Linked DNA regions of Desulforamulus hydrothermalis Lam5 = DSM 18033. The protein of the gene in region 2 interacts with the protein of the main gene of each other region in a pairwise test. Links are inferred from orthologs where the notes say so. Each region holds a gene or a part of one and is shown on either strand. Other genes may lie near its edges. The genes, in order: mobA and DESHY_RS06185.

Evidence for each region.
Region 1: the proteins of DESHY_RS06185 (region 2) and mobA interact in binary tests that used the Escherichia coli proteins (3 or more experiments, as listed by UniProt). The link is inferred for Desulforamulus hydrothermalis Lam5 = DSM 18033 from one-to-one orthologs.

The regions. Positions count from the first base shown.
Region 1 is NZ_CAOS01000013.1:121,861-137,129, reverse strand. What follows is about bases 5,062-7,823. They hold mobA (molybdenum cofactor guanylyltransferase), read left to right. Parts: upstream 5,062-6,028; coding sequence 6,029-6,619; downstream 6,620-7,823. Other genes in these bases: DESHY_RS10720 (spore germination protein), read right to left, coding at 6,826-7,823; DESHY_RS10740 (twin-arginine translocase TatA/TatE family subunit), read right to left, coding at 5,381-5,599. Also shown: DESHY_RS10765 (formate dehydrogenase accessory protein FdhE), read right to left, coding at 1-145; nrfD (NrfD/PsrC family molybdoenzyme membrane anchor subunit), read right to left, coding at 170-1,336; DESHY_RS10755 (4Fe-4S dicluster domain-containing protein), read right to left, coding at 1,382-2,194; more of DESHY_RS10720, read right to left, coding at 7,824-8,352; spoVAEA (stage V sporulation protein SpoVABEA), read right to left, coding at 8,337-8,912; spoVAE (stage V sporulation protein AE), read right to left, coding at 8,922-9,275; spoVAD (stage V sporulation protein AD), read right to left, coding at 9,288-10,271; spoVAC (stage V sporulation protein AC), read right to left, coding at 10,324-10,782; DESHY_RS10695 (hypothetical protein), read right to left, coding at 10,828-11,034; RNA polymerase sporulation sigma factor SigF, read right to left, coding at 11,175-11,957; spoIIAB (anti-sigma F factor), read right to left, coding at 11,976-12,422; spoIIAA (anti-sigma F factor antagonist), read right to left, coding at 12,436-12,774; DESHY_RS10675 (D-alanyl-D-alanine carboxypeptidase family protein), read right to left, coding at 13,173-14,387; DESHY_RS10670 (pyrimidine-nucleoside phosphorylase), read right to left, coding at 14,541-15,269. UniProt on the Escherichia coli protein: Transfers a GMP moiety from GTP to Mo-molybdopterin (Mo-MPT) cofactor (Moco or molybdenum cofactor) to form Mo-molybdopterin guanine dinucleotide (Mo-MGD) cofactor.
Region 2 is NZ_CAOS01000008.1:202,867-218,241, forward strand. Bases 9,688-12,555 are described here. They hold DESHY_RS06185 (molybdopterin molybdotransferase MoeA), read right to left. Parts: upstream 11,803-12,555; coding sequence 10,573-11,802; downstream 9,688-10,572. Other genes in these bases: DESHY_RS06180 (molybdopterin biosynthesis protein), read right to left, coding at 9,688-10,536; DESHY_RS06190 (hypothetical protein), read right to left, coding at 11,817-11,996; hemZ (coproporphyrinogen dehydrogenase HemZ), read left to right, coding at 12,255-12,555. Also shown: DESHY_RS06145 (nuclease-related domain-containing DEAD/DEAH box helicase), read right to left, coding at 1-1,524; DESHY_RS06150 (DrmE family protein), read right to left, coding at 1,555-4,053; groL (chaperonin GroEL), read right to left, coding at 4,282-5,901; co-chaperone GroES, read right to left, coding at 5,960-6,244; DESHY_RS06165 (MogA/MoaB family molybdenum cofactor biosynthesis protein), read right to left, coding at 6,647-7,135; formate dehydrogenase accessory sulfurtransferase FdhD, read left to right, coding at 7,230-8,018; DESHY_RS06175 (winged helix-turn-helix domain-containing protein), read right to left, coding at 8,215-8,598; more of DESHY_RS06180, read right to left, coding at 8,602-9,687; more of hemZ, read left to right, coding at 12,556-13,739; DESHY_RS06200 (5-formyltetrahydrofolate cyclo-ligase), read right to left, coding at 13,750-14,346; DESHY_RS06205 (ACT domain-containing protein), read right to left, coding at 14,524-14,955; DESHY_RS06210 (phenylacetate--CoA ligase family protein), read right to left, coding at 14,980-15,375. UniProt on the Escherichia coli protein: Catalyzes the insertion of molybdate into adenylated molybdopterin with the concomitant release of AMP.

The DNA.
Region 1 (15,269 bases), on a different replicon or contig from region 2:
CTATAGCGGCATTACCTGCTTCCCATTGCTTGATCTGTTGAGGCTCCAAAACCACCTTCCACTCTAATGCCTCGGTAACATCTTCCTGTTCCAAAATTTCCAGATAAAAGTTAGCCAGATTTTCGGTATTGTCCTTGATTACCATTAAAGCATCTCCTTTAAGAGCGGTTTAGGCAGTTGCCCTGTGGTGGTTTGCCTCATGTTCCAGAATATTAAAGTTTTCTGCAATAAAGCAGTAAGCCAGGCAGCCGATGGACACCAGACCGATGCTTACAGCCCACTCCATAATTGAAGGGAAATACCAGCCGCCCAGAGCCGCAGACATACCGGTAAAGACCACGTTCATCCGGTTTAAAATTACGCCGCCGCTTACCAGCAAGCCAAAGGCAACCAGACCCTGGCGGGTATTGACCGTGTTGCTGAAGGCAATAATAATGGGAATAATCACACCCAAAACAATTTCCAACAGGAACATATTGCCTTCCAGGTTACCCTTAAATATCAAACCAAATACACCCCGGGCAGCCAGGTCGTATAGCTTGATGGCCAGGTAAAGCACCATAAAGGAAGCGGAAATACGAACCAAGCCACGCAGTACAGGTATCGGCACTTCGTGGTTAAAGGCCCGGCCGGCTAAAGTGGTTTCCAGGCAAGTCATGGCAGGCCCCACAAAGAAGGAAGAAATCAAAAACAACAAGCCGATATAGGGTGACCACCACAGCGGGTACAATTTATCCACCATGATCAGATATAACCCGCCCAGCGAGGACTGGTGCAGGGTGGGAAAAATGATTCCCAGAATCAGCAAGGCCGGTAAAGCCTTTTTAAACATGTTGTGGTACTTGGTGCCCACCTTTTCGGTAAGGATTTCGCCAAATTCCAACAGTTGGACGGTGGTATAGCAGGATACGCACCAGAACACTTCAAACAATACCGAGGTATGACCCCATGATACAAAAGGACGCCAGAAATTAAACCACTGGCCGATATCCATGAATAACCCGGCCATTACCAGCAGGTAACCCAGCAAAGAGGTTAACATAGCACTGCGGGCAATTGCATGGTATTTATTTCTGTGCAGCACATGTACAATAATGGCTGTACCGTAACCGCCCCCCGCCAGAGCCACACCGGTCAGCACGTCAAAGCCAATCCAAAGGCCCCAGGGCCAACGGTCGTTCAGGTTGGTAGCAGCTCCCAAGCCGAAAATCAGGCGGTAAACCATTACCACTACACCCAAGCCGGCCAGCAGGAGCAATATCTTGCGGGTGGGGGTCATGGTGAACCTCCACTTATATTCGGCAATTTCCTTCAATAATCCTTTATTTTCCGACATAATTGTCCCCCCAATCACCTTTGATTACACTTTCTTAACAAGTGTTTACATATGAACATCTTGTTTGCCGCTTTCCGAAGCCACCTGTTGACGGCGCTTGGTATAGTGGTACAAGACAGTCAGCAGAGTACCCCAGCCTACGGCAATGAAAGGTGTCCATTTCAGGAAATTATGGGAGTACTCCGGCAACGGCCTGGTACCCAGGTTGCGACGGAAGCCAAAGGTTTCAAAGGGTACGTCGGAGATATACAGCCACGAGGTACCGCCGGCTTCTTTTTCGCCCATGACATGTTTGATATATTTGGGGTTGCTGTTGATCCGCTGCCAGGCTTCTTTGAGCAGTTCATCCCGCTCGCCGAACTTCAAAGCGCCGGTGGGGCAGGTATCCACGCAGGCCGGCTGCAAACCATACCCCAGACGATCATATTTGCCCTTGGGATCAAAACAAAACTGGCATTTGGCAACCAGGGGGAATTGTTTATCCCACTGGTATTTCGGTATATCAAAGGGGCAAGCCAGCATGCAGTAACGGCACCCCACACAGAGGTGGGAATGGTAGACCACCGCACCTGTCTTGGGGTCTTTTTGCAGTGCTTTAGCAAAGCAGGCCGAAGCGCAGGCCGGGTGCTCGCAGTGCATGCACTGCCGCTTGGCAGACCTCATGGTGTAATCATTTGCTTTTTCCACCACTTCGATGCGTACCGTAGTGTAGGTATAGCCGTTCATTTCCGGCGGGCTGGTAAGCCCTTCTTTAAATTCAGGAACACCTGACGGCAGGTCGTTCCACTGCTTGCAGGCCACTTGGCACGCCTTGCAGCCCATACATCTGGTTATATCAACGAGAACGCCTTTTGGCACTTTTTACACCCCCATTAGCACTGCTCTTTTATTGTTTGCCGGCTTTCTTGATGTTGCACAAGAAAGCTTTGTATTCCGGTATACTGGTGTTCGGGTCACCGACACAGGGCGTCAGGCTATTGGCAGAAGCTCCCCTGGCAATGCCTTGATAACCAAAACACCAGGGCATGCCAACGATCTCAACTTCTTTTCCGTTGACCTTAAGGGGCAAGCAGACACCGGAAACAGCAACTTTGCAGGTGATTTGACCCCGGGCGGTTTCAATCACCACATCATCGCCGGTTTTTACGCCAATCTTTTGCGCCAGGGTCGGTGAAATATTGGCAAACATGTGAGCTGAAATTTCTGCTAAGGTCGGGCAGTTACGGGTGACAGCACCACTCTGGTAATGTTCAATAACCCTGTGGGTAGTGGCCACATAGGGGTATTGTTCACTGGCGGTTTCGGCCAGTTTGCTGAAATCACCCTTAAACCGGGTGGCCAAAGGCATATTTTGCTGCTTGGACAGGAGGTTTAGCACCGGACTCTCAATAGGTTCGTAGTGTTCAGGCAACGGGCCGTCCACCACACCCTTCACCGCAAACAGGCGGCCACGGCCTTCCTCTTGCATCAGGAAAGGTACAGTTTTCTCCGGTGGTACAGGCGTCGGCTGGCCGTCGGGATCCTTGGGCGGATCGGCCGCCTTAAAGTCCGGTACATCGGCAGTAACCCACTTGCCGGCCAAGGCATCCCATTTAACCAAGGCCTTTTTGGCATTCCAGGGGTTGCCGGCCGGGTCGGCAGAACAACGGTTATAAACAATGCGGCGGTTGGCAGGCCAGGCAAAGGAAAACTGCGGGTACAGCCCCAAGCCGGACTTATCTTTAAGCAATTTTCGCTTGGCAGCCACCGTACCGGCTTCTTTGTCCAAGGCCCAGTAGCCGCTGTGAATCCAGCAACCGCAGGCGGTGGAACCGTCATCTTGCAGCTTGGCAAAGCCAGGCAACACTTGTTTGGTTTTAACATCGTAGCCGTTAATCTCGACAGCCACCTGTTCAATATTGGGTTCATCTTCGCCGGGCCGGTCGTAATTCCAAACCATGTTTAACATGGGCTCAGGAAACTTGCCGCCGCTCTGGTATGCTTTTTTGACAGCCTTAAACAGCCGGTCGGCAATCCATAGGTCGCTTTTCGCTTCACCCGGCGGATCCACCGCTTTGTAGCGGAACTGCAACCAGCGGCCGCTGTTGGTAACCGTACCTTCTTTTTCGTATGACATGGCAGCCGGCAGCAGGAAGACCTCTGTCTTGATTTTGGTCGGATCGGCTCCCGGCCGGTGCCAGAAAGCGGCTGTTTCGGTTTCGAATAAGTCTACCGCCACCAGCCACTCCAGTTTCTCCATGGCTTTGCGGGATTGTTCGGCAGACGGGCCGCCTACTGCGGGGTTTTGGCCCCAGGCAAACAAGCCCTTAATTTTGCCCTGATCCATTTGTTCAAAAATACCCATATGGCTGCGGTTTTTGCCGTCATGTTTGGGCAGCCAGTCAAAGCAAAAGTCATTTTCCGGCGTGGCTTTATCGCCATACCAGGCCTTTAACATACTGATTAAGAATTTGCCCCGGTTGGACCAGTAGCCGGTTTTCGGCACGTCCTTATCCAGGTAGTCCTGTAATTTGCTGTGCCGGCTGGCATAAATCATCGGGTTGTAACCGGGCAGCAGGTGATGCAGCATGGCCATATCGGTGGAACCCTGAACGTTGGATTCACCCCGCTGGGCGTTGACACCGCCGCCGGCAATGCCTATATTGCCCAGCAACAACTGCAAAACGGCTAAAGCACGGCAGTTTTGGGACCCATGGGTATGCTGGGTAATGCCCATGGCGTAAATTACGTTACCCGCCCTGTCCGGCTTGCCGGTGGAGGCAAATAAATCATAAGCCTGCCGCAAATTTTCCTCCGGCGTACCGGTGATGGCCGAAACCGTCTTTAGGTCGTACCGGCTGACATGACGCTTGAGAATTTGAAATACACAGTTAGGATCCTGCAGGGTGGGATCCTTCAAAATCGCTTCTTCCCGCAGGCCGTCCTTGGCCGGATCGCCCTCCGTCTGGTACTGCCAGGTTTTGGTATCGTAGACTTTCTTGCCGTCTTTTTCGGTTAAGCCGGAAAAAACGCCGTCTTCAAATTTATATTCCGGGTTAATCAAGAAGCTGGCATTGGTGTAATGCAAAACATATTCCTTAAAATACAAATTATTTTGAATTATATGATTAATCATTCCGTTAATAAACGCTATATCAGTGCCGGGCCGCAGACGTACAAACAGGTCAGCCAGGCCGGCAGATTTGGTTAAGCGCGGATCCACCACAATTAACTTGGCACCCTTGTCCCTGGCTTTCATAATCCAGCGCATGGACTGCGGGTGGTTTTCCGCTGAGTTGGAACCAATCATTAAAAATACGTCAGTATTGATAAAGTCGATAAAATGGTTGGTCATTACACCCCGTCCGAAAGAAGCAGCCAGACCGGCTACTGTGGAGGAGTGTCAGAGACGGGCGTGGTGGTCTATATTTAACAACCCCCACGCTCTGAACATTTTATGCAGCAGGTAGTTTTCTTCGTTGTCCAATGAAGCGCTGCCCAAGGCAGCCATGGCGGTGGTCCGGTTAACTGTTACACCTTTATCATCTTTTTCTTCAAATGTGGCATCCCGGGTAGCCTTAACACGCTTGGCAACCTCTGCCAGAACCCAGTCCCAGCTTTTTTCTTCCCATTTGGTGCTGCCGGGCGCCCGGTACAGCGGCTTGGTCACCCGCAGCTTGTTGATGACACGGTTGCCTTTCTTTTCAACAGTATTATATGCATCAATAATGGCATTGCCCTTGGAGCAGATGGTGCCTTCATTAATGGGGTGATCCGGGTCCCCTTCGCAGTATACAATTTTATTATCGTTGTTGGTATAAAGGATAATACCGCAGCCGCAGCCGCAAAAAGCGCAAACTGTATAGGTTTCTTTAACTTTTCTGATTTTGGCCGGTAATTTCTCGCCCGTGATTTTATCATGGGACTCAGAAGCCAGGGCAGGGCTTGCCACCAAGCTCAGCCCGGCCGTCCCCAGCCCAAGATTTTTTAAAAAATCGCGCCTGCTTATTTTTCTCATGTAACCTTAACCCCCTCGGTTTTACCGGGATTCTTTGATATGGGTTGTTATTTGTCTGATTCTTCCTTTTCCTTGGCAGACTTCTCTTTTTCTTTTTTCTCTTCTTGTTCAAAGCTGGCCGAAGTTGCCCGCCTGAACTCACTGACTGTTTTGCCCATGGCTTTACCAACCTCGGGCAGCTTGCCGGGTCCGAAGATAATCAAGACCACAATTAAAATAAGGAACAAGTGGGTTGGTTGAAAAATTCCCTCGAAGAAGACGTTCACGCCCCTTTCTGTTATGTTGTGTTTGGTTTTGCCGGCAGATTGTATCCGGCAACCTGTATTAAGTTATGCTTGTATTCATTATGCCAACAAACATGCTGCTTGGCAACATGAATATAAAACGCTGTCTGAAAATTTAATAAACTTATTGTCGTTTAACACGGGGTCCGGGAACTGTCTTACATCAGGGGACCGGTTTATCCATCACCGCCTTTGCAAAAAAAAATTGTTCAAGTATAATAATAATATATTTTCCGAACAATTAAAAAATACTGGAAATGCTGTTAGCAATAATATGGGTTAAAATATTTTTACTGCCAGGCCAGTTCTTCTTTAATCGCAATCTTTATGGCATTGCGGATTTTTTTCACAATTTAAAGTCGTTAACTAATAAGCATGGGTAAGCAAATATTATAGAAAGTGTGATTAACAGTGACTGATCAAACTAACTTTGCCGCAGTTATTCTGGCCGGCGGCAGCAGCCGCCGCATGCAAACCAATAAAGCCCTGCTGCAGATAAACGGCAAATCAATTATGCAAATAATTATTGACCGCCTGACACCTTATTTTAAAGAAGTAATCATTATCAGCAACCAACCTCAAGTTTATGCCCGTTTTGGCTTGCCTGTTTATAGTGATATTTTTCTCAACCAGGGCCCCTTGGCTGGCATTCACAGCGGCCTTACTCACATCTCCTCAGCCGGGGCTTTTTTTACAGCCTGTGATATGCCTTTTATTGACCCCCGGCTGGCCTGGCAGTTGACTCAACTGCTGCACTCTTATCAAGGGGTTGTCCCCCGGCTGGGCGCTTTTCTGCAACCGCTGTACGCAGCCTACAGCAAAGAGTGCTTGCCTGCGGTGGAAAAATCCTTGCAAAACGGACAGCCAAAAATAACATCATTTTATCAATGGGTTAACATAAATTATTTTGATTTTGCACAACACCCAGAGTATAATTGGGATCGCATTTTCTTTAACGTCAACACCCCGTCTGATTATCAACAGATAACCGGCATAAAATAATAATTGTATGCCAATATAAGCAGGCTGCAGACAAAGGTGTAAATAACAACGCAGGGGTGTTTTTTGAGCCCCTGCCAATCTTGTCGAACTACCGGCAACAGCGCTTGAAAGCGAAAAGAGCTGCCCAAAAACAATAAAAAATCATCCCGTTTCACTATTAAAGTGGGACGGGATGATTGCCTTTTAAACTCTTGCGGCCGGAAACTTTACTTTATTCGGTCCTTTGGCTTTTCCTCAGGCTTACGGGCGGCTGCCGGCGCTGCCTGCCTGATGACATCCTGCGGGCGAAAAACGGCCGGCCTGGTGTTTCTCACAGCCACCGGGGTGCGCACCAGAACTGCCAGCATTTCTTTGGCATTAAAGGGGAATAAGGGCCACATATAAGGAACATCAAGGGATTTGGTACGAACCAGGTAGACCAGCACCAGCAGAGTGGCGATAATTAAACCCGGCAGCTTAAAAGCAGCGGCCGCCAGCAAGAGGAACAACCGGACAATCCTGATGGCCCAACTCATTTCGTAGCTGGGAATCATAAAGGATGCCACCGCAGCAATAGCAGTATACATTACAACTTCGGCATTAAACAATCCCACCGAGATGGCCACATCACCCACCAGCAATGCCGCGATGATGCCTGTTGAGGTAGCCAGCGGCGAAGGTGTATGTACAGTGGCCAGCCGGATCATATCGATGGCTAATTCCGCCGTCACAAACTGGCCGATCAGGGGTATTTTACCCGGTTCATTAGGTCCGATAAATCTTAGAGAGGGAGGCAGCAATTCCGGTTGGACGGCAAATAAAAACCATAAAGGCAACAAAAACAGAGCTGCCAGCACCCCCAGATAACGTACCCAGCGGATATATACTCCCACCGGCGGGCCTTGCCGGTATTCCTCTGCCGCCTGCAGATGATCCCACAAGGTACAGGGAGTAATAATCATGCTGGGGGAGGTATCCACCATCACTAAAATTCTCCCTTCCAGCAAGTGGGCCACCGCCACATCAGGCCGTTCGGTAAAGCGTACCTTGGGAAAAAGATGGCCGAATCTACCCGGTTGGATTAATTCTTCAATGGCCTTTTCTGCCATGGGTATACCGTCAATCTTAACCTTTTGCAAATTTTCCTTTACTTTTTTTACCAGTTCCGGGTTAGCTATATCTTCAATGTAAGAAATAACAATGTCTGTTTTCGACCGGGTACCCACTTGCATTACTTCATTGCGCAGGCGGGGGTCGCGCAGGCGCCTTCTGATAAGCAGTGTGTTCATTAAAATAGTTTCTACAAAACCGTCTCTGGGCCCCCGTACCACCTTTTCCAAATCCGGTTCCTGGGGCGCACGGGAAGGATATATCCGCAGATCAATAATTAAGGCCTGTTCCTCACCGTCTATTAACAGGGCCAGGGGACCGCTTAAAACCTGGTCAATGACCTTTTCCAAATCGTCGACCGCTTCCACCTGGATGTGATTGATGTGCTCGTTAAACAGTTTTTGCAAGCTGTTAGGGCTAACATCGCTTCTTTTTAGTTCATCCAGGTTGCGCAAAATTAATGCCATCACATCATCTTTAACAAAACCGTTAACAAAATACATGGCAATTTCTTTGCCGGCCACATTAAAACGCCTTAATACAATGTCAAAACTTTTACCGTAACCCAAGGTGCTGTTCAAGTAGGCAATATTTCTCTCTAAATTAGCCGATACTCTGGGTGCTTCTTTTACGGTTGCTGCCATTTAAAGCCACTCCTTTTTATAATTTCCTGCAAAGCCTTGGTGGTTACCGGCGCCCCCATATGATAGTCGTCCGCCCCAAGCATTTTGCCAACATCCCCAACACCCACCACTACAGGAAATGCCAGGCGGTTAATGATTCCTACCGTATCTCCCTGCAGCTCTTTGCCCCGGGTTGCTTTACCTTCTTTGGTCACTGCCTCCTGCACCACCTCGCCGGCAGCGGTGACCGAAACATCCACCCGAGCCGCCTCATGACAATGGGAATTAGATGCTACAGCCAGCACCCCCAGCACATTAATATCCGGGCAGTTATAAATCTCCAGCAGGGCTTTTTCCCCCTGCCCCTCGCCGGCTACCCCTTTATCGTCAAACATTACAATTACCGGGTCATGAGGAGCCGCCTTGATCAGTTCAAGCAACTGCTGCCCGTTCAAGCGGGTCGGATTGCCGGCAGACATCGAAATACACCTGGCCCCGATATTTTTGGCCGCCGTTTCCAGGGCGCGGCGGGCCGCCAAATCACCGTCAGTTACCAGGATGACATGTCTTTTCTGGTTCACCGCTAACACCTACCCCTTTGGTCTGAACAGCAGGGCCGCCAGGTAACCAAATACCACTGCCGCTGTCAGGCCACCCGCTGCAGCGTTGACGGCTCCCCGAAAAACCCCCCCCAGGCCGGTGCGACGCGCTTCCTCTATGGCACCCTGGGCCAGTAAATGTCCAAACCCGGTCAGAGGTACGGTGGCACCGGCTCCGGCAAAATCCACCAGCGGCTGGTAAAGTCCCAGGGCACTGAGAAAGACTCCGGCTGTCACAAAACCAACCAAAATATGCCCGGGCGTAACTTTATAGCTGGTTAAATCCATGATCAACTGCCCGATTAAACAAATAACACCTCCCACCAGAAAAGCCTTGACCAACATGAAGAACCCTCCTTAGCCCGCCTCTATGGCTACAGCATGGCCAATGCCGGGAATAGATTCTCCCTGCAGGCAGCTGCAAGTTGAAAGCAGGGCGCCGGTGCCGATACCCAAAAAATTTTTTATTTCACCCTGGTTGATGCGGTTCAGGATATATCCGCAGGTAACCACTGCGGAGCAAGCACAACCGCTGCCCCCGGCATAGGTATCACGGTTAAAGATTAACACCCCGCAATCTTGATAGTTGTCAAGCAGCTTTATTTCTCTTTGCTCTAACAGTTTTATCACCAGTTCCCGGCCATATAGGCCCAGATCACCGGTGACAATCAGATCATAAGCATCCGGCCGGCGCCCGGTATCCTGACAGTGCTGCAAAAGGGTCGCTGCGGCGGCCGGGGCCATGGCCGCCCCCATATCGCTGGCATCTCCTGTGCCAAAATCCATTACTTTGCCCACCGTGGCATGAGTAATGCGCGGTCCTTGACCCCGGGCTGCCAAAACTACCGCCCCGGCACCGGTAACTGTTTGTTGGGCCGATAAGGGCTTTTGCACGCCCTGCTCTGTGGGAAAGCGAAACTGCCGCTCAGCTGTAGCATAATGACTGGAAGCACCTACCAACACATAACGGGCAAATCCCCCGTCAATCAGCACACTGCCCAAAACCAACCCTTCATACATGGTGGCACAGGCACCGTAAAGCCCCAGAAAGGGTATGGCCAGATTTCTGGCCGTAAAATTGGCTGCAATAATTTGGTTGGTCAGGTCTCCGGCCAGCATAAAATCAATATCCTCGGTTTTTAAAGAGGTCTTTTGCAAAGCCAGCCGCATGGTTTCTTCCAGTATCTTTTGTTCCGCTTTCTCCCAGGTTTTTTCACCGTAATACATATCATCCAGAACTTTATCAAAGAAACCCTGCAGCGGTCCCTCTCCCTCCCGGGGCCCCACGATGCAGGCGGCAGCCAGGATAACCGGGGGATTACAGAAGGCCACGGTTTGCAAGCCAACTTTTTTCCCTGCCTTTATGTCATGACACCGCCCTTAAACTGTATTTTTAGAGCGAAAATACCAGCGCAATTAAACCCACCAGCCAGGCACTGACAATTCCAAACACCAGCACCGGGCCGGCAATGGAAAACAACCTGGCCCCCACCCCAAAAACCATACCTTCGCTGCGGAACTCCATTGCCGGAGCTACCATTGAGTTAGCAAAGCCGGTAATGGGAACAATCACCCCGGCGCCGGCATACCTGGCAATGTCATTATAGATGCCCGCACCCGTTAACAAAGCTGCCAGCAAGATCAATATTACTGTGGCGGCCAAACCGGCATCCTGGGCCGGCAGTTGCCGTGCCGCAAAAAAATCACACAACAGCTGTCCCATGGCACAAATGGCTCCTCCCGCCAAAAAAGCCATGACCCCGTTTTGCACCACCCGCGGTTTAGGCTTAACCTGCTGCACCAGCTTTTTATACATTTCTTGCTGCATTTCAAAGAGATGGGGGAATTTCATGGTTTGTTTCGCCACCCCTTACTGTGATAGTTTTAGGGACACCTGTTAAGGGTGTCCCTGCAACCGCTGGATGATGATCCCCTTTGGCTCCGGTCGATGCTCCGACAGCACAATGATTTGCTCCCATCCAAACCGGCCCTCCTGTCCGGTTTGACCGGCGCCCACTTCCCGCCGTCGCCACCCCAACGGCTGTTTCGCCACATCAAGTGCTGTTCGATAAATTGCTGGCAGGGGACCACAAAACCACCTCAATTTTGTTTTACCACCTTTTCTACAAGCTGTAGCGACACCTGTTAATTTTAAATTGCAAACTTAAAGGTATTATGTGTTAAACACTTAATTTTATTCTTTTCCCTTCAGGCAAATAAAAACCGGCAGCTTACCCCAACGAATCAGCTGCCGGTTTGTTGTATTAATTCTTTTAACTTTTTCAGGGCCTGGCGTTCCAGTCGTGATACCTGTACCTGTGAAAGACCCAGCCGGAGGGCTACTTCAGACTGTGTCTTATCCTCAAAAAATCTCCATAATAATATCTGCCTGTCCCTTTCCGGCAGTTCAATCAACAGTTGCTTAACCGCCAATTTTTCCAGCCAGGGAGCGTCACCGTCCGCCTCACCGCTTAACTGGTCTAAAATATAAATGGGATCACCGTCATCTTGATGCAGCGTTTCGTAAATTGAAGTGGGGGTTTGGGCAGCTTCCAGAGCATTGACAACTTCTTCACGGCCAAACCCCAGCTCGTCAGCAATTTCATTGATGGAGGGTTCACGCCCCAGTCTGGCTGTCAGGCGATCCCTGGTTTGCTGGATTTTATAGGCTGTTTCCTTTAAGGAACGGCTTACCTTGACCGGACTGTCATCCCGTAGAAAGCGTCTTATCTCACCCACAATCATAGGCACCGCATAGGTGGAAAATTTAACATCATAGGACAAATCAAACTTGTCTATGGCCTTCATTAATCCGATACAGCCGATTTGAAACAGGTCTTCCAGCTCGTAACCACGATTATTAAAGCGCTGCACTAAATTAAAAACTAATTTTAAATTGCAGTTTACCAATCGTTCCCTGGCTTCTGTATCCCCGGCCTGAGCTTTTTTTAACAGTTTTCTCATCTCTTTGTCGCTAAGCAGGGGAAAACGGGGAAGATTCATTTCCAGTAACCTGGTTGAACTCATAGGCAGCCCGCCTTTGTTTTAATTTGCCCGGGCTTTGGCTTTGCGCATTTTGATGTGTTTAAACATGATTACTGTGGTCCCCTGACCCGGCGCAGATACCACCTGCAGGCGATCACTGAATGAACGCATGAAAACAAAGCCCAGTCCCATTCGTTCCGGGTCGCTGGAGTAAGCCGGCTGCATGGCCAAATCAATGTCAGCAATGCCGCAGCCCTGATCCACCACCTGAATTTCAATGCCGCTTTTGTAAATAACAACTTTTACCTGTACCGTTTCGTCCGGTTTATTGCGGTAACCATGAATAATTGCATTGCCCACTGCTTCTGAAACAGCTACCTTTATTTCTTCTAATTCGGGCAAAGTATAATCCAGCTGCGAGGCAAAAGCTGCCACAGCCACCCGGGCAAAGGCCACATTTTCCGGTTGGCTGGCAAACTCCAGGGTACACCGGTTAAGCATCTTCACCGCCACCACTCCTTTAAACAATCTTGCTCAATGCCTTGGGCTCGTCAGGATAATCTTCCATAATCTGCAGCAGGCCGGACAGCTCTAATATTCTTTTCACCTGCGGTTGTGCCCCCACCAGGATAACTTTACCTCCTTGATTAGCCAAACGCTTGTATCGTCCTAAAATTACCCCTAAACCGGAACTGTCGATAAAGGTTACCCGGTTTAAATTTAAAATTAAATTTTTTATTTTTTTTTCATCTAATTGATTATCTAAAGTTTTACGCAATTGATCGGCCACACCCAGGTCTAAATCTCCTCCCAGGCGAACCAGCAAGGTTTCCTGTTGATATTCCATATCTAAATGCATCCCGACAGTCTCCCCTTCCCAAGAAATTCCCTGCCATGCCATTTTCTATTTTATCTCCGGGAATTCCTGCTAAAAATTTCCAAAACTAATGTCGAAGAAAGCAGTCATTGGTTAACACTGTGCAATATGCATACAAAGCTGTAATAACAAAAAAGTGGTTTTATGATCCCCTGCCGGCGACTTGTCGAAGCACCGGTAACAGCACTTGATAAGCGTAGGAGCCATTGGGGTGGCGCCCACAGGACGTGGGCGCCAGCCGAACCGGGCCAGGATGGCCCGTTTGAGGCGACATCAATGGCGAACGGAGCGAATCATAGTGCTGTCGGTGCGTAGACCGGAGCTAAAGGGGATCATAAACCACCGACAAGGTTTGTCACAGTCGGTTGGCGGCAGGTTTGTTAATCCAAACTGTACACCCTGTTCAGCATGTCATTTAACAACTGCAGGGGCGAAGCTTTTTTGACTTCCCGGCCTGCCACTAAATCTACCTTGAGCACCTCCCGGCCGTCTTTGATTAATACATAACTGCCAACGGTCTGCCCCTTTTGCACAGGAGCGTTAATCATTTCCGGCAGGTTGATTTTACCCCGGACAGATTTCTCCTGCCCTTTGGGTACCACCAGACCAACCGGCTCCTTAGTAATTACCGGCACTTTTTCAACCTCTCCCTTGCCCACCGGAATTTCCTTTACCACCTGTCCTGCTTCCGCCAGGTTAACCGCCTTATATCTGGCAAAGCCGTAGTTAAAGATTTTAATGGTTTCCTGGAAATGCGTACGCGGCATGGGACAGCCCAGCACTACCGAAATCAAGCGCAAACCGTCCCGTTTGGCAGTGGCCGCCAGGCAGTAGCCGGCTTCGTTGGTCCAGCCGGTTTTGCCGGCATCCGCGCCGGGATACCACTTGAGAAGCTTATTGGTATTCCAAAGTTTAAATTCGCCGCCCCGCAGGTCATACTCATAAATGGCGGAAACTTCCCGGAATAAAGGATATCTTAAACACTCGCGCAAAATTTGAGCCATGTCGTAGGCAGAAGTATAGTGGTTTTCTGCCGGTAAGCCGGTGGGGTTGGCAAAATGGGTGTTTTTCAGTCCCATTTCTTTAGCTTTATCGTTCATCATAGCCACAAAGGCTTCCTCCGACCCGGCCACCTGTTCAGCCATGGCCACACTGGCATCGTTGGCTGAACCGGTTGCGATGGAAATTAATAATTCCTTGGCGGTCATTTCCTCTCCCGGCTCCAAAAAGACCTGGGAACCGCCCATTCCGGCAGCATGCTCACTGACTGCCACTTTGTCTGTCAATTTAATTTTCCCCTGGGCCTCTGCTTCACAAATCAACAGCATGGTCATCAGCTTGGTAACACTGGCCATGGGCCTGGGCTGATGCATATTTTTATCATATAAAATCTGCCCCGACAAATAATCCGTTAAAACAGCAGTAGCCGCCGTAGTCTCCAGCGAAGCGGCAGCTGATTGATCACCCTGGCTTGCCTGGTTAACCGACTTAGGTTGATTTTGGCTTGCCGGAGCGGCCAGGGCGGTTGATAAAGCAAAAATTGCCGATAATAACAGACAGATAATGATCAAGATATACTTAAACTTTGGTTGCATTGGCTTTCCCCCTCCAGGTTCTCTATTCATCTCCTTACTATTATTGTTATCTTTTGGCCATGTAATATGCCGCCAGACCAGGAGGGAGTTGCTGGAAAAAATAAATCAGGGAGACGCCTCGTTAAGTATTGTAGGCATACTCCCTGAGAAATGTCAGAATTCATATCTGCCTGCACCGGTTACTTTGCCAAGGATAAGCTTTCTTTTTTCAGGTGCCTGGTTGCCGATAGTGTAAGCCTGGCGGATGATATTCTCCGCCCGGCGTGCACTTTCCTCATCCCGGGCATGAATATCACAAAGGGGCTCGCCCGTATTCACCCGGTCACCTACTTTTTTACGCAACACTACGCCCACCGCTAAATCAACGGCTGCCTCTTTAGTAGCCCGTCCGGCCCCCAGCTGCATGGCCGCCAGGCCGATTTGTTCCGCTTGAATAGCTTCTACATAGCCAGCCGTCGCAGCAGCCACAGCATAAACAACCGGGGCTTGGGGCAACAACTCGTATTGGTCAACAATTTGCCCGTTACCACCCTGGGCATTGATAAACTCTTTAAATTTGGCTAAGGCTAAACCACTGTCCAGGATCTGGCTCAGGCGGCTGTGGGCGGTTGCAAAATCAGCTGCCTGACCCGCCAGCATGATCATTTCACTGCCCAGGCTTAAGCACAAGCGGCGCAAATCCTGCGGCCCCTGACCCTTCAAGGTGTCAATAGCTTCCTTAACCTCCAAAGCGTTGCCTATAGCATTGCCCAGGGGCTGGTCCATATCAGTAACCAGCGCCACGGTTTGGCGTCCGACCCGGCAGCCGATATCCACCATGGTGCCGGCCAGGGTAAAGGCTGCCTCAGGATTTTTCATAAAGGCACCGCTGCCCACCTTTAC
Region 2 (15,375 bases):
GTATGTTATTTTGTTCTCGGGTAATTCCCCGGCATTTTCATGCGTAACTTTCTCAAAATCATAAAAGGTTTTCAAGTCAATAATCATATCTTCAAACCCCTTCTCTGGATATAGCAGCGTGATAGCACCGGGCTTTACACCTTCGGAAAGAAGTTTTTTAATTATATCCACGAGGATATTTATTTGATCCCTTTCATCGATGAACCAATAATATTGAACCTTTTCCCCGCCCTCTGTCCGGGTGTTTTCTACGTTAAATCCCGAAACCACCGAAGTTTGGACAGCTATTTGTTTAGTATTTCGACAATTAATGTCCAACCGATAATCTGCCGCTCCAAACTCCGTAAGCTGTTTTACCAATGTTCGATCAAAGTTTTTATACAATTCTCCTTGATTATTTGAATCATAAAAAATCGCCCATTCCCCTTTTTCCAGTCCGTCTTTTAAAATGTAGTCCAGGGCCTGGAAATACTCAGAACATAACAGATCCTGTCCTTCATCAATAACCAAACAATCATAAGTCTCCTGAATTTCATTTAATGCCCGGATAAAAAATTGAGGATATATTTTTTTGTAAAGCGTATCCCCGTTAAATTGATCGTGGACTTGTAAAAACTGATCCTGTAAACTTGTTGATAATATTATGTTATAAAAATATTTATGGACAGAATTTGCCGTTATGAGGTGATGGTTTTCCATTCGGTTTGTTTTATAACGTAATTTTCCGCCTAATATTTTGTTATAGCAAAGCAGTAAAACCCTTTTATTGTTAAGTGCGGTTCTCCGTACTTTTTCCAAGGCCAAAAGCGTTTTACCGGTACCGGCGGTCCCTCTGAAAAATACTCTTTTGTTATTCTCCATTCTGTCTAACGCTTTATATTGCTCCTCGGTAAGCTGGATTATTTGTTTCTCTAAACCCTCCAGCTTTTCATTCAACGGTATGATCAGTTCAAAATCCTTTCTTAGATAACCCGCTAAATAATCTATCTCGGAGTTTGTAAACTTTCTTTTACCGGGCAGTTTATCATTCCAATAACCAATCAACCTTTTAAGATATTTCCCAAACGGTTTTAATCTGTCAGAAATATCATATACAATTTGATTATCCCATTCAGGTGATTCAACACTAAATTCAATGTCCGGAAACAAAACACCGTATCCGAATAAACAATCGTTAAAAGAGTTGCCAAATTCCCGGTTTATGTTTTCCCTTAATGAATATAAAGCCGATGCTACCTGTTTGAAAGGGCTTTCTTTTTTTTTCGTTATGAAGCCATACCTGTCGGTAAAAAACCAAAACCCGGCATCACGTTTAACTCGACCCCCTTTGACCTCAAGGCAAAACAGACCTCCCGAACCGAGTAAAATAAAATCAATTTCTCCTTCAGCTTTAAACATATGCCTGGCTATTCCCAGGGAATGAAGACAAACCCAACCGTCAAGACCGGCTTCGTTTTTAATTAATTGAAATATTTTTTTTTCGGCTACACTTTTAATATTTGCATGTGTATAGGGAGGAATCATTCTTACCACAAATCGTCACCTCAGCCACGGTTATTTGTCTAGCAGCCTGTTAGTTCTGCCGACCGGGACAATAAACTTTTCTTTGGAAATCCTCTTTACCGTTACCGTTTGGACATATTTGGTAAGGTCATCTGTAATTTTTTGTAACATATCATCTTCCTGATTGATTGAATTTGCCATTAATGAAGATATCACCGACCTGGCTAAATATCTTCCAAGCTGTACATGTAAAGCCCTGATTTTTTTACATGCAGTTATTACTTCTTCCGTTTTAACCAATAACTCCTGATGACCGGTCATCAATGTAATTGCCCTGATTGCATCATCTTCGGGGCCGATACAACTTTCATCATTAATCCATGATTTAATTGTTGCAGTTACCCTGGATACACCGTGTTTTTTAAGAAGTTTTTGAATATTTTCGTAACTATACCGGGTTTTTGCTTTAAATTCTTGTAATGCGGTTCTCCATAATCCTGATAATAAAACCAATTCTTTAATATGGGGATTTGATTCTTCAACAGTCTTAACTAATTTTTCAAAAATATCTTCGCTTGAGTCTTTAATAAAAATAAGGTTGTCATTGGTATTTAGCTCTTTTACTTTTTTCTTAATGACATTTTCCTCTTCTTCACTTAGACACCTACAATTATATCCATCCGTTAAAAACGCTACATATTCTTCTTCAAATTCAACAAAATATGCTTCAGTAGTCGGGTTTACCTCACCGACTTGTAATTTAGAAGCGGTATTGCTTATATATCCCAAAGAATTCAAAGCGTTGCCAATATATGTATCCATGTCATCTTCTTCCGCTTGTAGTTCGTGTTTTACATTTTGTCCTGTTAAATTGCAGGAGACTTTTTTTAATTTATTGTTTAATCTTTCTTGGCTTGCTCTAAACCATTTTTCCTCGAACGGATAGAGTATTAGATACTGCTCATTAGATGACGGATTAAGAAAAATTCTCGTATGCTTCTCTCCAAACCAACCGGAAAAAATAGCCTTATTAAAAAAGCTTTTAGTAGTTTTAAATTCGTTTAAAGATATTATTTGAGGTCGACAGTTGAAGCAGTTTGCTTTTAACCATCTTCTTAAAATTTCTTTTTGGTTATCCTTATTGACAACAATACAATCATTATAATTTAATGTTTTAACCAAATCAGTAAAGGTTCTGTGCTTCGAATGATATTTTGTGTAAAAATTTATAAGACTCTTTAATCCTTCTATAACAAACCCAAAATCATTAAAGGTTAGCTTATTCACCGCCATAAACATTTCTGTCTTTAATTCTTCCAATTGATTAACTGTGGTTTGACAAAAAGCATATTGTTCTTCGCTCAGTAATAAAGGCATTGTCCTTAAATATGTTAATAGAGAATAACTCTTACTGATAAAGGGTACTTTAAAATCACTTTCAAAATGTGATTTCCTGATTTTTTCCAAACGATGTTTAATATCCTCAATAATGTTTTCTTCTAATGCTTGTGTATTAACAATATGGCATTTTTGATTTACCAAAGCTTTCAATACCCTACGACTCCTGGTAAAATGATTATTACTGGGAGACGGCTCTGCAAGTGTTAATTTTCCAAGTTCCTCCGGTGTCCATGAATGAATCCGAAAATTAAGGGATAAAAAATATCCTATATCATCAAAATCAATATCACTTATATCTCCTAGTACAATGATATTATTTAATCTTTTCTGTAATTCCCTGAGTGAAGTAAAATGACCTTTCAATTTTTGAGTTTTATAAATAACAACCGATTTAATATCAGGGTCATTTTGAATCATTTCTATGGCATTTCCCATACTCGCTGTAAAACAAACCACAGGCATTCTTTGTAAAGGATCAGAACCTATTCTTTCGAATTCATCCTTTTTATTATAATAACCGGCCGGCAAAATATTGGTAAAAGGAATATTACCAAAACAAATATTAGTTAGGTTATTACAGACAGCATGTTTGTCACAAACAATAAGAGTTTTTGACTTAACTACAGGAGGTAATTCTGTTTCATCCAAATTCAATAACTCACATAGATAATCTTTAGCTTTGGCAACCTTGGGATTTGGGCGATGTATATATTTATTCACCCTTTTAGCTTTACCTTCATATTTATTTAACCTCCAAGCCCTTTCAAACGGGATGTAGATAACAGTATCTTTAAATCTGATTTTTAATTTTTGTTCTGATATTCCTAAAAATTCTCCTAAGCAGCCGTCCAGTTTAACTTTATCACCTGTCTTTAGATATTCAGTTACATTTCTTGAAGCTTCCTTTATATCTTTTATATCTTTTTTTAACATAATAAGAGGAACCACAACTGATGCTATCAACATAAGGGAAACACCGGTTGAATGTAATATTAATTGATAAACCGGTTCATTAAACAATGCAAATCTAGAAAATAAATAAGAATTTGCCTTGTCATATTCATCAAATTTATGCTTATATCTGTCAAATGTTAAATCAAGTTTTTCTAAAAAAGCCAATTCATTAAATACCTCATGTCCTGGGAACATTGTATCTCCCCTTATTAAAAAATTGCATCAGTTAAAATCAAATTGTTAAATATTGTAAATTTTTTGTTTTTATATTGTTTTATTCTTTTATTTTACAATAAATCCTTTTTATTACTTTATTTCATTTTGCATCAGATAAAAAAATAATGACCACATAGCCTTTATGAGGCCAATGTGGTCATATTCATGCCCAATATGGTTACAATACGCTCCTATACAAATCCTGCCTTACATCATGCCGCCCATGCCGCCCATGGGATTGGCGGGAGCTTCTTTTTCGGGCTTCTCGGATACCAGGGTTTCGGTGGTCAGGATCATGGCAGCGATAGAAGCAGCGTTTTGCAGAGCAGACCGGGTTACTTTAGCCGGGTCTACAATGCCGGCAGCAATCATATCTACATACTGCTCGGTCATAGCGTTGAAGCCGACGCCTTTAGCAGCAGCCCTTACTTTTTCAACTACCACGGAACCTTCCAGGCCGGCGTTGTTGGCAATTTGACGGAGAGGTTCTTCCAGGGCACGCTTCACAATATCCACGCCGGTCTTGGCGTCGCCCTCGGCTTGCACGGCATCCAGGCTGTCAATGATGTCTACATAAGCGGTACCGCCGCCGGGTACAATACCTTCTTCCACTGCAGCCCGGGTTGCGTTGAGAGCATCGTCAATGCGCAACTTCTTCTCTTTCATTTCTACCTCAGTGGCTGCGCCAACCTGGATAACAGCTACGCCGCCGGCCAGTTTAGCCAGACGCTCTTGCAGTTTTTCACGGTCAAAATCGGAAGTGGTTTCTTCAATTTGTTTCTTAATTTGAGCGATGCGGGATTCGATTTTAGCCTGATCGCCGGCGCCGCCAACAATAATGGTTTCTTCTTTCTTAACACGAACCTGACGAGCGGTACCCAGCATATCCAGGGTAGCTTTGTCCAGCTTGAGGCCCACTTCTTCGGTGATTACAGTACCGCCGGTCAGGATAGCGATATCTTCCAGCATAGCCTTGCGGCGATCGCCAAAGCCGGGGGCTTTAACAGCAACTACATTCAGGGTGCCACGCAGTTTGTTCAGCACCAGGGTAGCCAGTGCTTCGCCTTCCAGGTCTTCGCAGATCAGCAGCACAGGCTTGTTGCCGGTTTGTACAATTTTCTCCAGCAGAGGCAGGATTTCCTGAACAGAGGAAACCTTTTTGTCAGTAATGATAATATAGGGATCAGACAGCGCAGCTTCCATTTTATCGGTATCGGTGATCATATAGGGGGAGATATAGCCCCGGTCAAAGTTCATACCTTCTACCACTTCCAGAGTGGTGCCGATACCCTGGGATTCTTCAACAGTGATAACGCCGTCTTTACCTACTTTTTCCATGGCTTCGGCAATCAGGTTGCCGATGGACTCATCGTTGGCAGAAATGGTAGCCACTTGAGCAATGGCTTCTTTGCTTTCAATGGGTTTAGCCATAGCTTTAATTTCTTCTACAGCCTTTTCTACGGCCTTTTCAATACCCCGTTTAATAATCATGGGGTTAGCACCGGCAGCAACGTTTTTCAGGCCCTCCCGTACTAAAGCCTGGGCCAGTACGGTGGCTGTGGTGGTACCGTCGCCGGCCACATCGTTGGTTTTAGTGGCAACTTCTTTTACCAGTTGGGCGCCCATGTTTTCAAAATGGTCAGCCAACTCAATTTCCCGGGCAATGGTTACACCGTCATTGGTAATGGTAGGTGCACCGAATTTTTTGTCGATAACTACGTTGCGTCCCTTGGGGCCAAGGGTTACTTTAACAGCTTCGGCCAGTGCGTTAACGCCTCTCTCCAACGCTTTGCGAGCATCCTCGCGGAAAATAATTTCTTTAGCCAAGGTTCACGACCTCCTTTGATATCAGAACTAATAACGGATAAAAATTTTAGGTGTTAATTTATTCAATGACGGCAAGAATATCCATTTCGCGCAGAATTAAATATTCTTCTTCATCAATCTTAACTTCATTTCCGGCATACTTGGAGAAAAACACCTTGTCGCCAACTTTCAGGTCGATCGCGGCACGCTGACCGTTTTCCAGCAGACGGCCGGGACCTACAGCGATAACTTCACCCTGTTGGGGCTTCTCCTTGGCAGTATCCGGCAGAACAATGCCACTCTTGGTCTTTTCTTCCTGGGGCAGCGCCTTAACAACTACCCTGTCGCCTAATGGTTTAATCACAAAAAACCCTCCTTTTAAATATATTAAGGTTTTTTAATATACGTGGCTGGTTTGTTAGCACTCATTAATATTGAGTGCTAACACCCAGTAAATATAATACAGAACAAGAAAATTAAAAGCAAACACCCGGGCAACAGAATATAACGGTTTAACTGTGCCAAAATCCAAATTAAGGGTATTTATCTTTTAATTTCTCCTTCTACATTACATTTACAGGGTTTGTTAAATTGTCTGCCACCCAATCATTATTGTTGCCATTTTGCTGGATTTTTTATGCAACAAAAATTAAATTTTCCTAAAAATTTCGGTCGTGGGCCCAGACAAATTAGGCCGGAAAGTCCCGTAGATACGGCTCCGCCGGCAAACTAAACAAATCTTCGGGCTGTCGGCAACAAACTTATATTAGGGCTGACCGCACTCGCCGCCTCTGCCGCTGAGTATTTCCAGGCCATGGGGCAGCACCGGCAACACCACCGCCAGGCATTCTCTGACACCTTTTACGCTGCCAGGCAAGTTGATAATTAAGGTGCTTCCCCTGATGCCGCTTACCGCCCGGGATAACATGGCCTTAGGGGTTTTCGCCAGGCTGGCCGCCCGGATAGCTTCGGCAATGCCCGGCACCTGGCGGTCAATTACCGCCAGGGTGGCTTCGGGAGTATGATCCCTCGGCCCCAGGCCGGTACCGCCGGTGGTAAGAACCAGGTCTAACCGGTGGACGTCGGCAAATTCAATTAGTGTATCTTGAATGATTTGCGGGTCATCCGGCACCAGGCGGTATTGCTCCACCGTACCAAGAGATGCTGCCATTTCCCGGATAACAGCCCCGCTGGTGTCTTCCCGCAATCCCTGGGAACCTTTGTCACTCATGGTTATAATTCCGATTTTATACATCTTTTTCACCTCTTGACTTGATCAAATCTTCACATGACAGATTGGCTGGGTTACAATATAGTAAAGTTCAGGGCGTTTGACAGGGGGTTGAAAGATGGTTTGGCAAATTAACAAAGCAACTCAAAAGATCGTTCGCATTAAGGGCGATAAAGCTTTTGTTACAGAAGATGTGGTGGCCCGGGAAGTACCCGTTACTCTGTTTCTTAACGGCAAAGAATTTGTCACAATGGTTTGCTCCCCCCAGGCTTTAGAAGAATTGGCCGTCGGCTTTTTATGCTCAGAAGGTTTGCTGCAGTCACCGGAAGAGCTTGAAAGCATTACCGTTGATGAGGAAAAGGGCCTGATCACCGTCCAGGCCCCCGGCTGCGATGCCGAGTCCAAATTTCTCAAAAGAAATATCACTTCCTGCTGCGGCCGGGGCCGTCCGGTGTTTTATTTTGTCAATGATGCCAAAAGCATGAATAAAGTAACCGGCGTCCTGCTGGTAACCCCCGGACAGGTATGGGATTTATCCGACCGGTTGGAGCAAATGTCCGTGCTGTTTAAAGAAACCGGCGGCGTGCACAACGCTGCCCTGTGCGCCCCCACCGAAGTAATTTTGTTTTATGAAGACGTAGGGCGTCACAATGCGGTAGATAAAATCTTTGGCCGGGCTTTTTTAAACCGCATCCCCCTGCATGATAAAATATTGGTTTTCAGCGGCCGGGTTTCTGCGGAAATTGTTATTAAAGCAGGCAAGATGGGCCTGCCTGTCATCGTATCCCGCTCCGCCCCCACCGACCTGGGCCTGGCCATGGCAGAAAAGCTGGGCATCACAGTGGTTGGATTTGCTAAAAGCGAGCGTATGAATGTGTATACTTATCCTGCCAGAATCCTGGGTTAAACTCAGGTACCGGTTACCTGAGCAGAGTATCGACAAACATTAACTGTGGTTTTTTGATCCCCTTTAGCCCCGGTCTACGCACCGACAGCACGATGATTCGCTATGACCGGTGCTGCGATAAGTGGCCGGCAGGGGATCACCAAACCACCTTGACTTTACTTTGTCAGACCTGACTCAAGTGCCGGGCACCGAGTCATCAAGTTGCTCTGAAGCTGTCCTGGAAAATTTCCGCCAGCGCCTGTTCTAACCTGCTGCGGAAAACACCGTAGCATGCCAGCAGCCGGTTGCCGTCCGTCGTTAGGGTGGCCCCGCCGCCGGCATCTCCCCCCACCTGGGTTTCTACCAGTTTAATGCCCCAGTTTTTCTCAGCAGTTTTAATTTTACCCCAGGCAGCCCGGTAGGACATACCCATGCTGCGGGCTGCCTGGGAAATGGAACCATATTCTTTAACATTCATTAACAGGTAATAAAGGCCATCCCCAAAATTGGTGCCGCCGCTCTCCAGCCAAACTTTACATCCCGGCTGGAACAGCTCTGCCAGGGGACGGCTTTTTTTTTCGCCATCCGTTCGTTTACTCATCCGCTAAATCCCCTGGCGATACATAATTTCACCGCAGTTTCGCAAATCATAACCGCCCAGGGCGGTCACCTGACGCTTAAATTCCGGTGTGGCCAGTACTTCCAGCAGGCGTTTGATATACGGGGTGTCCCAGTACTCGCCGGGAATGCAGAGGTCGTAGCGCTCTTCCACCACCGGCACAAAGTCCAGCCCCAGGGCATTGGCGGCCGCCAAAATACCCAGCCCGGCGTCCGCCGAGCCGCTGGCCACCGCTGCTGCTACCGCCATGTGGGTATACTCCTCCCGGTTATAGCCGTAAATGCTGTCCGGCTGAATACCCAGCTGTTTAAGACGGTAATCCAGCAAAATGCGGGTACCGGCTCCCCGCTGGCGGTTAATAAAGCGAATACCCTCCCGGGCCAAATCTGCCAACCCTTTGATATTTAAAGGATTTCCTTTAGCTACCAGCAAGCCCTGCTGCCGGTAAACCAGGTTGAGCAGGATCACCGGGCGGTCGCCTAACAACCGCTGCACATAGCTAATGTTATATTCCCCGGTATCTTCATCCAGCAAGTGGGTACCGGCACAATGGCATTCGCCCCGTTTGATGGCCGCCAGGCCGCCCAGGCTGCCCACGTTGGCACTGGCCAGGCCGGCGTCCGGGAACTTGCGCCGCAGGTGATTGGCCAACACATCCAGAGCCATATCGTGGCTGCCGATAACCACGGTGGTTTGACGCACTTCCGCCAGCGGCCGCATTAGCTCAACGGTTACGGTTTCGCCGGCCCGGTAACCTTCCGACAGGCGGGGTATCCGCAACATACCGTCTGCCCTGACCAGTGACATAATTACCCCGGCCCCCCGGGAAATAGGGGTTGCAATTATTTTTTCTCCCACTTGTCCCAGTTTAACCCGGACAAATTCCTCCACGCCCATGGGCGAAGGCATTTTGCGGGAGATTATGGCTTCGGTTGTGGCGGGTGCCGGCGGCACTAAGCCCAGTTTTTTATACACCAGAGGCTGCACAAACAGCTCCATCACCAGGTAGGCAGATACCGGGTACCCGGGCACCCCGATGACCGGCTTGCCCTTCACTTCCCCGAGAATAACCGGCTTGCCCGGCTTAATGGCCGCCCCATGGGTTAGCACGGTGCCTAACTCCCTGATCAACTGGGCCGTATAATCCTCCCGCCCGGCGGAAGAACCGGCATTAATCACCACTATATCTGCCTGTTCAACCGCATGCAGGAGGGAATTCTGCAGGCTGTCCCAATTATCTTCGGTAATGGGCCAGCGCAGGGGCTCGCCCCCCCAGCTGCGCACCATGGCACCCAATACCCGGGTGTTGTACTCCACAATATCGCCCGGTTTTAAATCTGTACCCGGCTGAACCAGTTCGGTACCGGTGGGCAACAGGGCCACCCGGGGCCGGGGATAAACTTTCACGCCGGTAACCCCGCCCGCCAGCATGCCGCCAATATCCATCGGGCGGATCCGGTGATTGGCCGGCAAAATCATTTCGGTGGCTACCACATCCTCCCCGATGGCCCGCACATGCTGCCAGGGTGCTGCCGCTGAGGTTATTTCAAACAAGTCGTCTTCCACAAAATGAACATCCTCAATCATTATCACCGCATCACAGCCGGGCGGCATGGGATCGCCGGTATCCACCACCTGGGCCCTCGGGCCCAACCGAATTTGCTTGGGTGATGCTTCCGAAGCACCAAAGGTAAGAGAAGAATCCACCGCAATGCCGTCCATGGCGGAAGCATTGTAATGGGGGGAAGAGTGGCGGGCAAAGACCGGTTCTGCCGTAACCCGGCCCAGAGCGTCCTCTGCCGGCACTTCTTCCGGCACCCCGGGCACCAGGTAACCAATGGCTTCCAGGTGTTCCAGCAGGCCCGCCAGAGCCGCTTCCCAGGGGCGGTCATCCAGGTAAACATCTCGTTTATTTCTCATGATCATGTCTCCTGTTTTAAATATTATTTTCTTGCCCTAAAACAGCCACACATCAACCAGTTCGCCAGCCTCTACTCCTTCTTTGGTCAGGGGCAGATGAGCTACGCCGTCCGCCTTAACCATTGTGCTGATCAGCCCGGATTTGCCCATAACCGGATCAGCCAGCAGGCTGCCATCGGCCTGGCGGCGCAGGGTTACCCGCAGAAAATCGTCCCGGCCGGTGGCCGAATGAATATTGCGGGTGATCGCGGCCCGCAGGGGAAACTTCTGGCGCGGCCGCAGCAAACCGGCAGATTCAACCAGCGGCCGCACCAGCAGGTCGAATACCACCATGGCAGAAACCGGGTGTCCGGGCAGGCCAAACAGCGGTTTACCTTCCACCACCGCCCCGATGGTAGGTTTGCCGGGTTTAATGGCTATTCCATGAAACAGCACCCCCGGGTTGCCCAGGGCGGCAATAACTTTTGCTGTGGCATCCCGGGTGCCCACAGAGCTGCCGCCGGAAATCAGCACCAGATCATTTGCCGCCAGCGCCCTTGCTACAGCCTGGTAAAGAGATTGAAAATCATCTTCAATAATGCCATACAGGGTGGGTAGGCCGCCGGCTTCAGCCACCTGGCCGTAAAGGGTGTATGAATTGATATCCCTCACCTTGCCGGGTGTGGTAGGCTGGGTAGGGGGAATTAATTCATTGCCGGTGGACAATATGCCCACCCGCAGCGGCTCCCTGACAGGTACCCGGGTTACCCCCACCGCCGCCAGCAAGCCCAAATCCTGGGGCCGCAAACGATGGCCTGCCGTCAGCACCAGACTCCCCGCCGCCACATCTTCACCCCGCCGCACCACATGATCGCCCGGCGCCACCGGCTTGGTTACGCCAATGGTGCGCTGGTCCAACTCCTCAGTGTATTCCACCATCACCACCGCATCGGCACCCGCCGGCAACATGCCGCCGGTGGGAATCAGCCAGGCTTGTCCGGGTTGCAGGGTGCCGTCGGCAGCCTGACCCATCAGCACTTCGCCACCCACATCCAGGTAGGCCGGCAGTGATTCGCTGGCACCAAAAGTGTCACACGCCCTTACGGCATAACCATCCATGGTGGAGCGGTCAAATCCGGGCACATCGTCCCGGGCCGTGATATCCCGGGCCAAGATGCGGTTCAAGCTGTCCAGCAGCGGCACAACGGTTTCCTTGGTTCGCACAGTCAAATGATCCGCTAATGTTGTACGGGCCTGCTGTACTGTCAGTACATTGAATAACTCCAAAACAACCCCTCCGCTCAAAAGCAGCCCAGTTCACAGGCCTTAATCTTAATCTTCAATTCATTACAAAGATCCCCCACCACTCTGGGGTGAACTTGCAATGCAGCGGCAATTTGCCGGGCCATCGTACAAGAAATCTTACCTTCTGAGGCCTTTTCCTGCAGCAGCTTAATGATTTTTTCCTTTTGCTCAGCCATAGACTTCTCCCCTCCAAGATTTCTTTCAGGATGTCGCAAAACCGGGCCGGTGGCTTTTTATCTCCCGTCCCACCTCAGGCGCGGGAGAAGCCGTTACCGGGGTGCCATTGGTGCCACCTTACAGTTTTTATTGACAAGCTGAAACATCTTTTTTGTGTTATTATTACATTACATTGTCTAAATATCCTGCCTGTTCCAGTGACTGTTATGTATTTTTTTGCATAACGGTAATAAAAATAAACAAAGGGGCGTTAAACGTTGATTATTGGTTTATCTGACACAGCTTACAGCTACCTGGGCACTGTTCAGGATATTATCTGGTTGTTTTATCCCGGCGCCCGGTTTTCCACCGCCGCTGAAGGAGATTTGACCATTCAACTCATCTTAAATGACCAGGACGGTAACCTCTGGGCCGAAGCACAACTTTTTTCCTCCGGTATGGCCGTGGCTCACCGGGAAACCGGCCAGCCGTGGCTGCCCGGCGAGAAGCAAAACGAATTAAAAAGACTGGCCCGCCTGGCGGTTTATCGCCTGCTGGTTTCCTACAGCGGCCGCCGGCCCTCTCCCTGGGGCATTATGACCGGTATCCGGCCCACCAAGGTAGTGCACCGGTTGTTTGACCTGGGGTGGCCGGCCACGGATATTGAGCGTTACCTGGCAGAAAAGTATGCCCTGGCACAAGAAAAAGCCGCTTTAATTACCGCCATTGCCAAAACACAACGCCCTTATTTATTGTCCGGCACGTCGGCCGCCCGGCTGGTTAGCGTTTATATCGGTATCCCTTTTTGTCCTACCCGCTGCCTGTACTGTTCTTTTCCTTCTTATTCCATCAAGCAGCACCGCACCCTGGTGGAACCCTTTTTAAATGCCCTGCTGAAAGAAATCCGGGAGGTGGGAGAAGCCCTGCAGGCCCGGGGGTTGCACGTGCAAACCGTTTATCTGGGCGGCGGTACCCCCACCAGTCTGGGGGTGGATCAATTGAGCAGCCTGTTGGCGTCTGTCAACCGGTATTTACGCACAGACGAAACGGTGGAAATAACGGTGGAAGGGGGCCGTCCGGATACCCTGACCCGGGAAGTTTTAGCAGTGCTGGCCCAACAGGGGGTTACCAGACTCAGCATCAATCCCCAAAGCATGCAACAGCACACCTTGGACGCCATAGGGCGTTCCCATACGGTTGAAGACATTTACCGGGCTACGGAGGAAGCCCGCCATTACAAATTTAACACCGTCAATATGGACATTATTATCGGCCTGCCGGGGGAAACGGTGCAGGATGTGGCACACACCATGCGTCACCTGCGGCAGCTTAAACCGGAAAATCTGACAGTACATGCCCTGGCCTTGAAAAGAGCCTCTCACCTGAAACAGCGGCTGGCTGAGTTTTCTCTTACAGATGCCGCCCAGGCCGCCGCCATGTGGGAAGAAGCCGCCCGGGCAGCACAAGGCATGGGTTTGCAGCCCTACTATATGTACCGCCAGAAACAAATGGTGGGTAATTTAGAAAATATAGGTTATACCCTGCCGGGTCATGCCTGTATTTATAACATTCAGATGATAGAGGAGAGGCAAACCGTTATTGGTTTGGGCGTGGGGGCTGGTTCTAAGTGGGTAAATCCTTTGACCCACAGCCTGGTCAACCAGTATAATGCCAAAGAACCCCGTCAGTATGTGGAGCGGTTAGATGAATACCTGAGCCGCAAAATCAACCGGATTAAACAGCCGGTTGCGCCACAACCCTAAGCGGCTGTTATCAGCCGGCCGGCGGCTCAGGCCGGCAAACAAGCACTCCCTTTTCAGTAATTACCATGTGTACCGGCTGATCATGGGGGCCCAGGCAGGATGATAAGCAGCCGCTTAACTGAAGCTGGTAAGCCAGCCCCACTGCTCTGGCATCCGGCCTTAAGCGCGGCAAAAAACGGTCATAGTAACCGCCACCGTAACCCAGGCGGTTGCCCCGGGCATCAAAGGCAACCCCTGGCACAAGCACCAGGTCCAGCTCCTGTACCGGCACCGGCCGGATGCTGCCGGGGGCCGGTTGCCGGATGCCGTAAGGCCCCGGTACAAGATCCTGTGGAAAGTTTTCCAGCAGCGAGGGCAGCATGGTTTTATCCTGCCGGTTTACTACCGGTACGGCCAGTCGTTTGCCGGCTTGCAGGGCGTGGGTAATGAGCAGTTCGGTGGCCACTTCGCTGCGGTAATCTAAATATGCCATAACGGTTCGGGCTGTTTGATAACACGGCAGGGCCAGCAATTGTTCTGTGATGCGCCTGCTTTTGTCTTGTCTGGCCTGTTCCGTCAGGCTGCTGCGGGCAGCCAGCATTTGTTTTCTAAGGGTATTTTTATCCATCTCGTTTCCTCTTAAGAAAACTTCCCCCACAGGGAGGTTCAGGGTGTCGACAAACATTACCGGTAGTTTATGATCCCCTTTGGCTCCGGTCTACGCACCGGCAGGGGATCATAAAACCATCTCGCTTTGTTTTACAACCTTTGTCTACAGTCTGAACCTCCCCACAGGGGGTTTTTATTACATCCGGTAAACTTCGTCCCCCGGCACAATACGAACCCCGTTCTGTTGCAGCACTTTGATGGCTTCGTCCACTTGTTCCACCCGGAAGACAATTAAAGCGGCGGTGGTAGTTTGAGTAACAAAGGCATAGAGATATTCAATATTGATGCCCACCTTATCCAGGTGACGCAGGATACTGCTTAAACCGCCGGGCTGGTCGGTTACTTCCACCGCAATAACATCGGTGGTGCTGACGGTAAATCCCGCCTCCTTTAAAATCTGGTAGGCCTGCTGGGGTTTGTTGACTATCAAGCGGAGAATGCCGAAGTCGGTGGTGTCGGCAATTGACAGGGCACGAATATTAATATCGTTTTCTCCCAGCACTTCGGTCACTTTGGCCAGGCGGCCTTTCTTGTTTTCCAAAAAAATGGATATTTGCTGTACTCGCACTAATACAACCTCCTTTGTTTCACGTTATAATTCCCGCTTATCAATCACCCTTTTCGCTTTTCCTTCACTTCTCGGCAGCGATTTGGGTTCCACTAATTTAATTTTAGCAGAAATCCCCAAGACACTTAAGATGCGTTCCCGCAATCTTCTTTCCAAAACTTCCAAACCGGCCACCTTATCTGAAAACATTTTGTCAGATAATTCCACTTGAATTTCCAGGTCATCCATGGCTGCCTTGCGGTCAACCACCAACAGGTAATGGGGTTCTGTTTCGCCAAACTCCAGCAGTACGCTTTCGATTTGTGACGGAAAAACGTTGACACCCCGGATAATCAACATGTCATCGGTGCGGCCGGTTATTCTTTCCATCCGCAGGTGGGTGCGGCCGCAGGCGCATTTTTCCGGGTAAAGGGCGGAAAT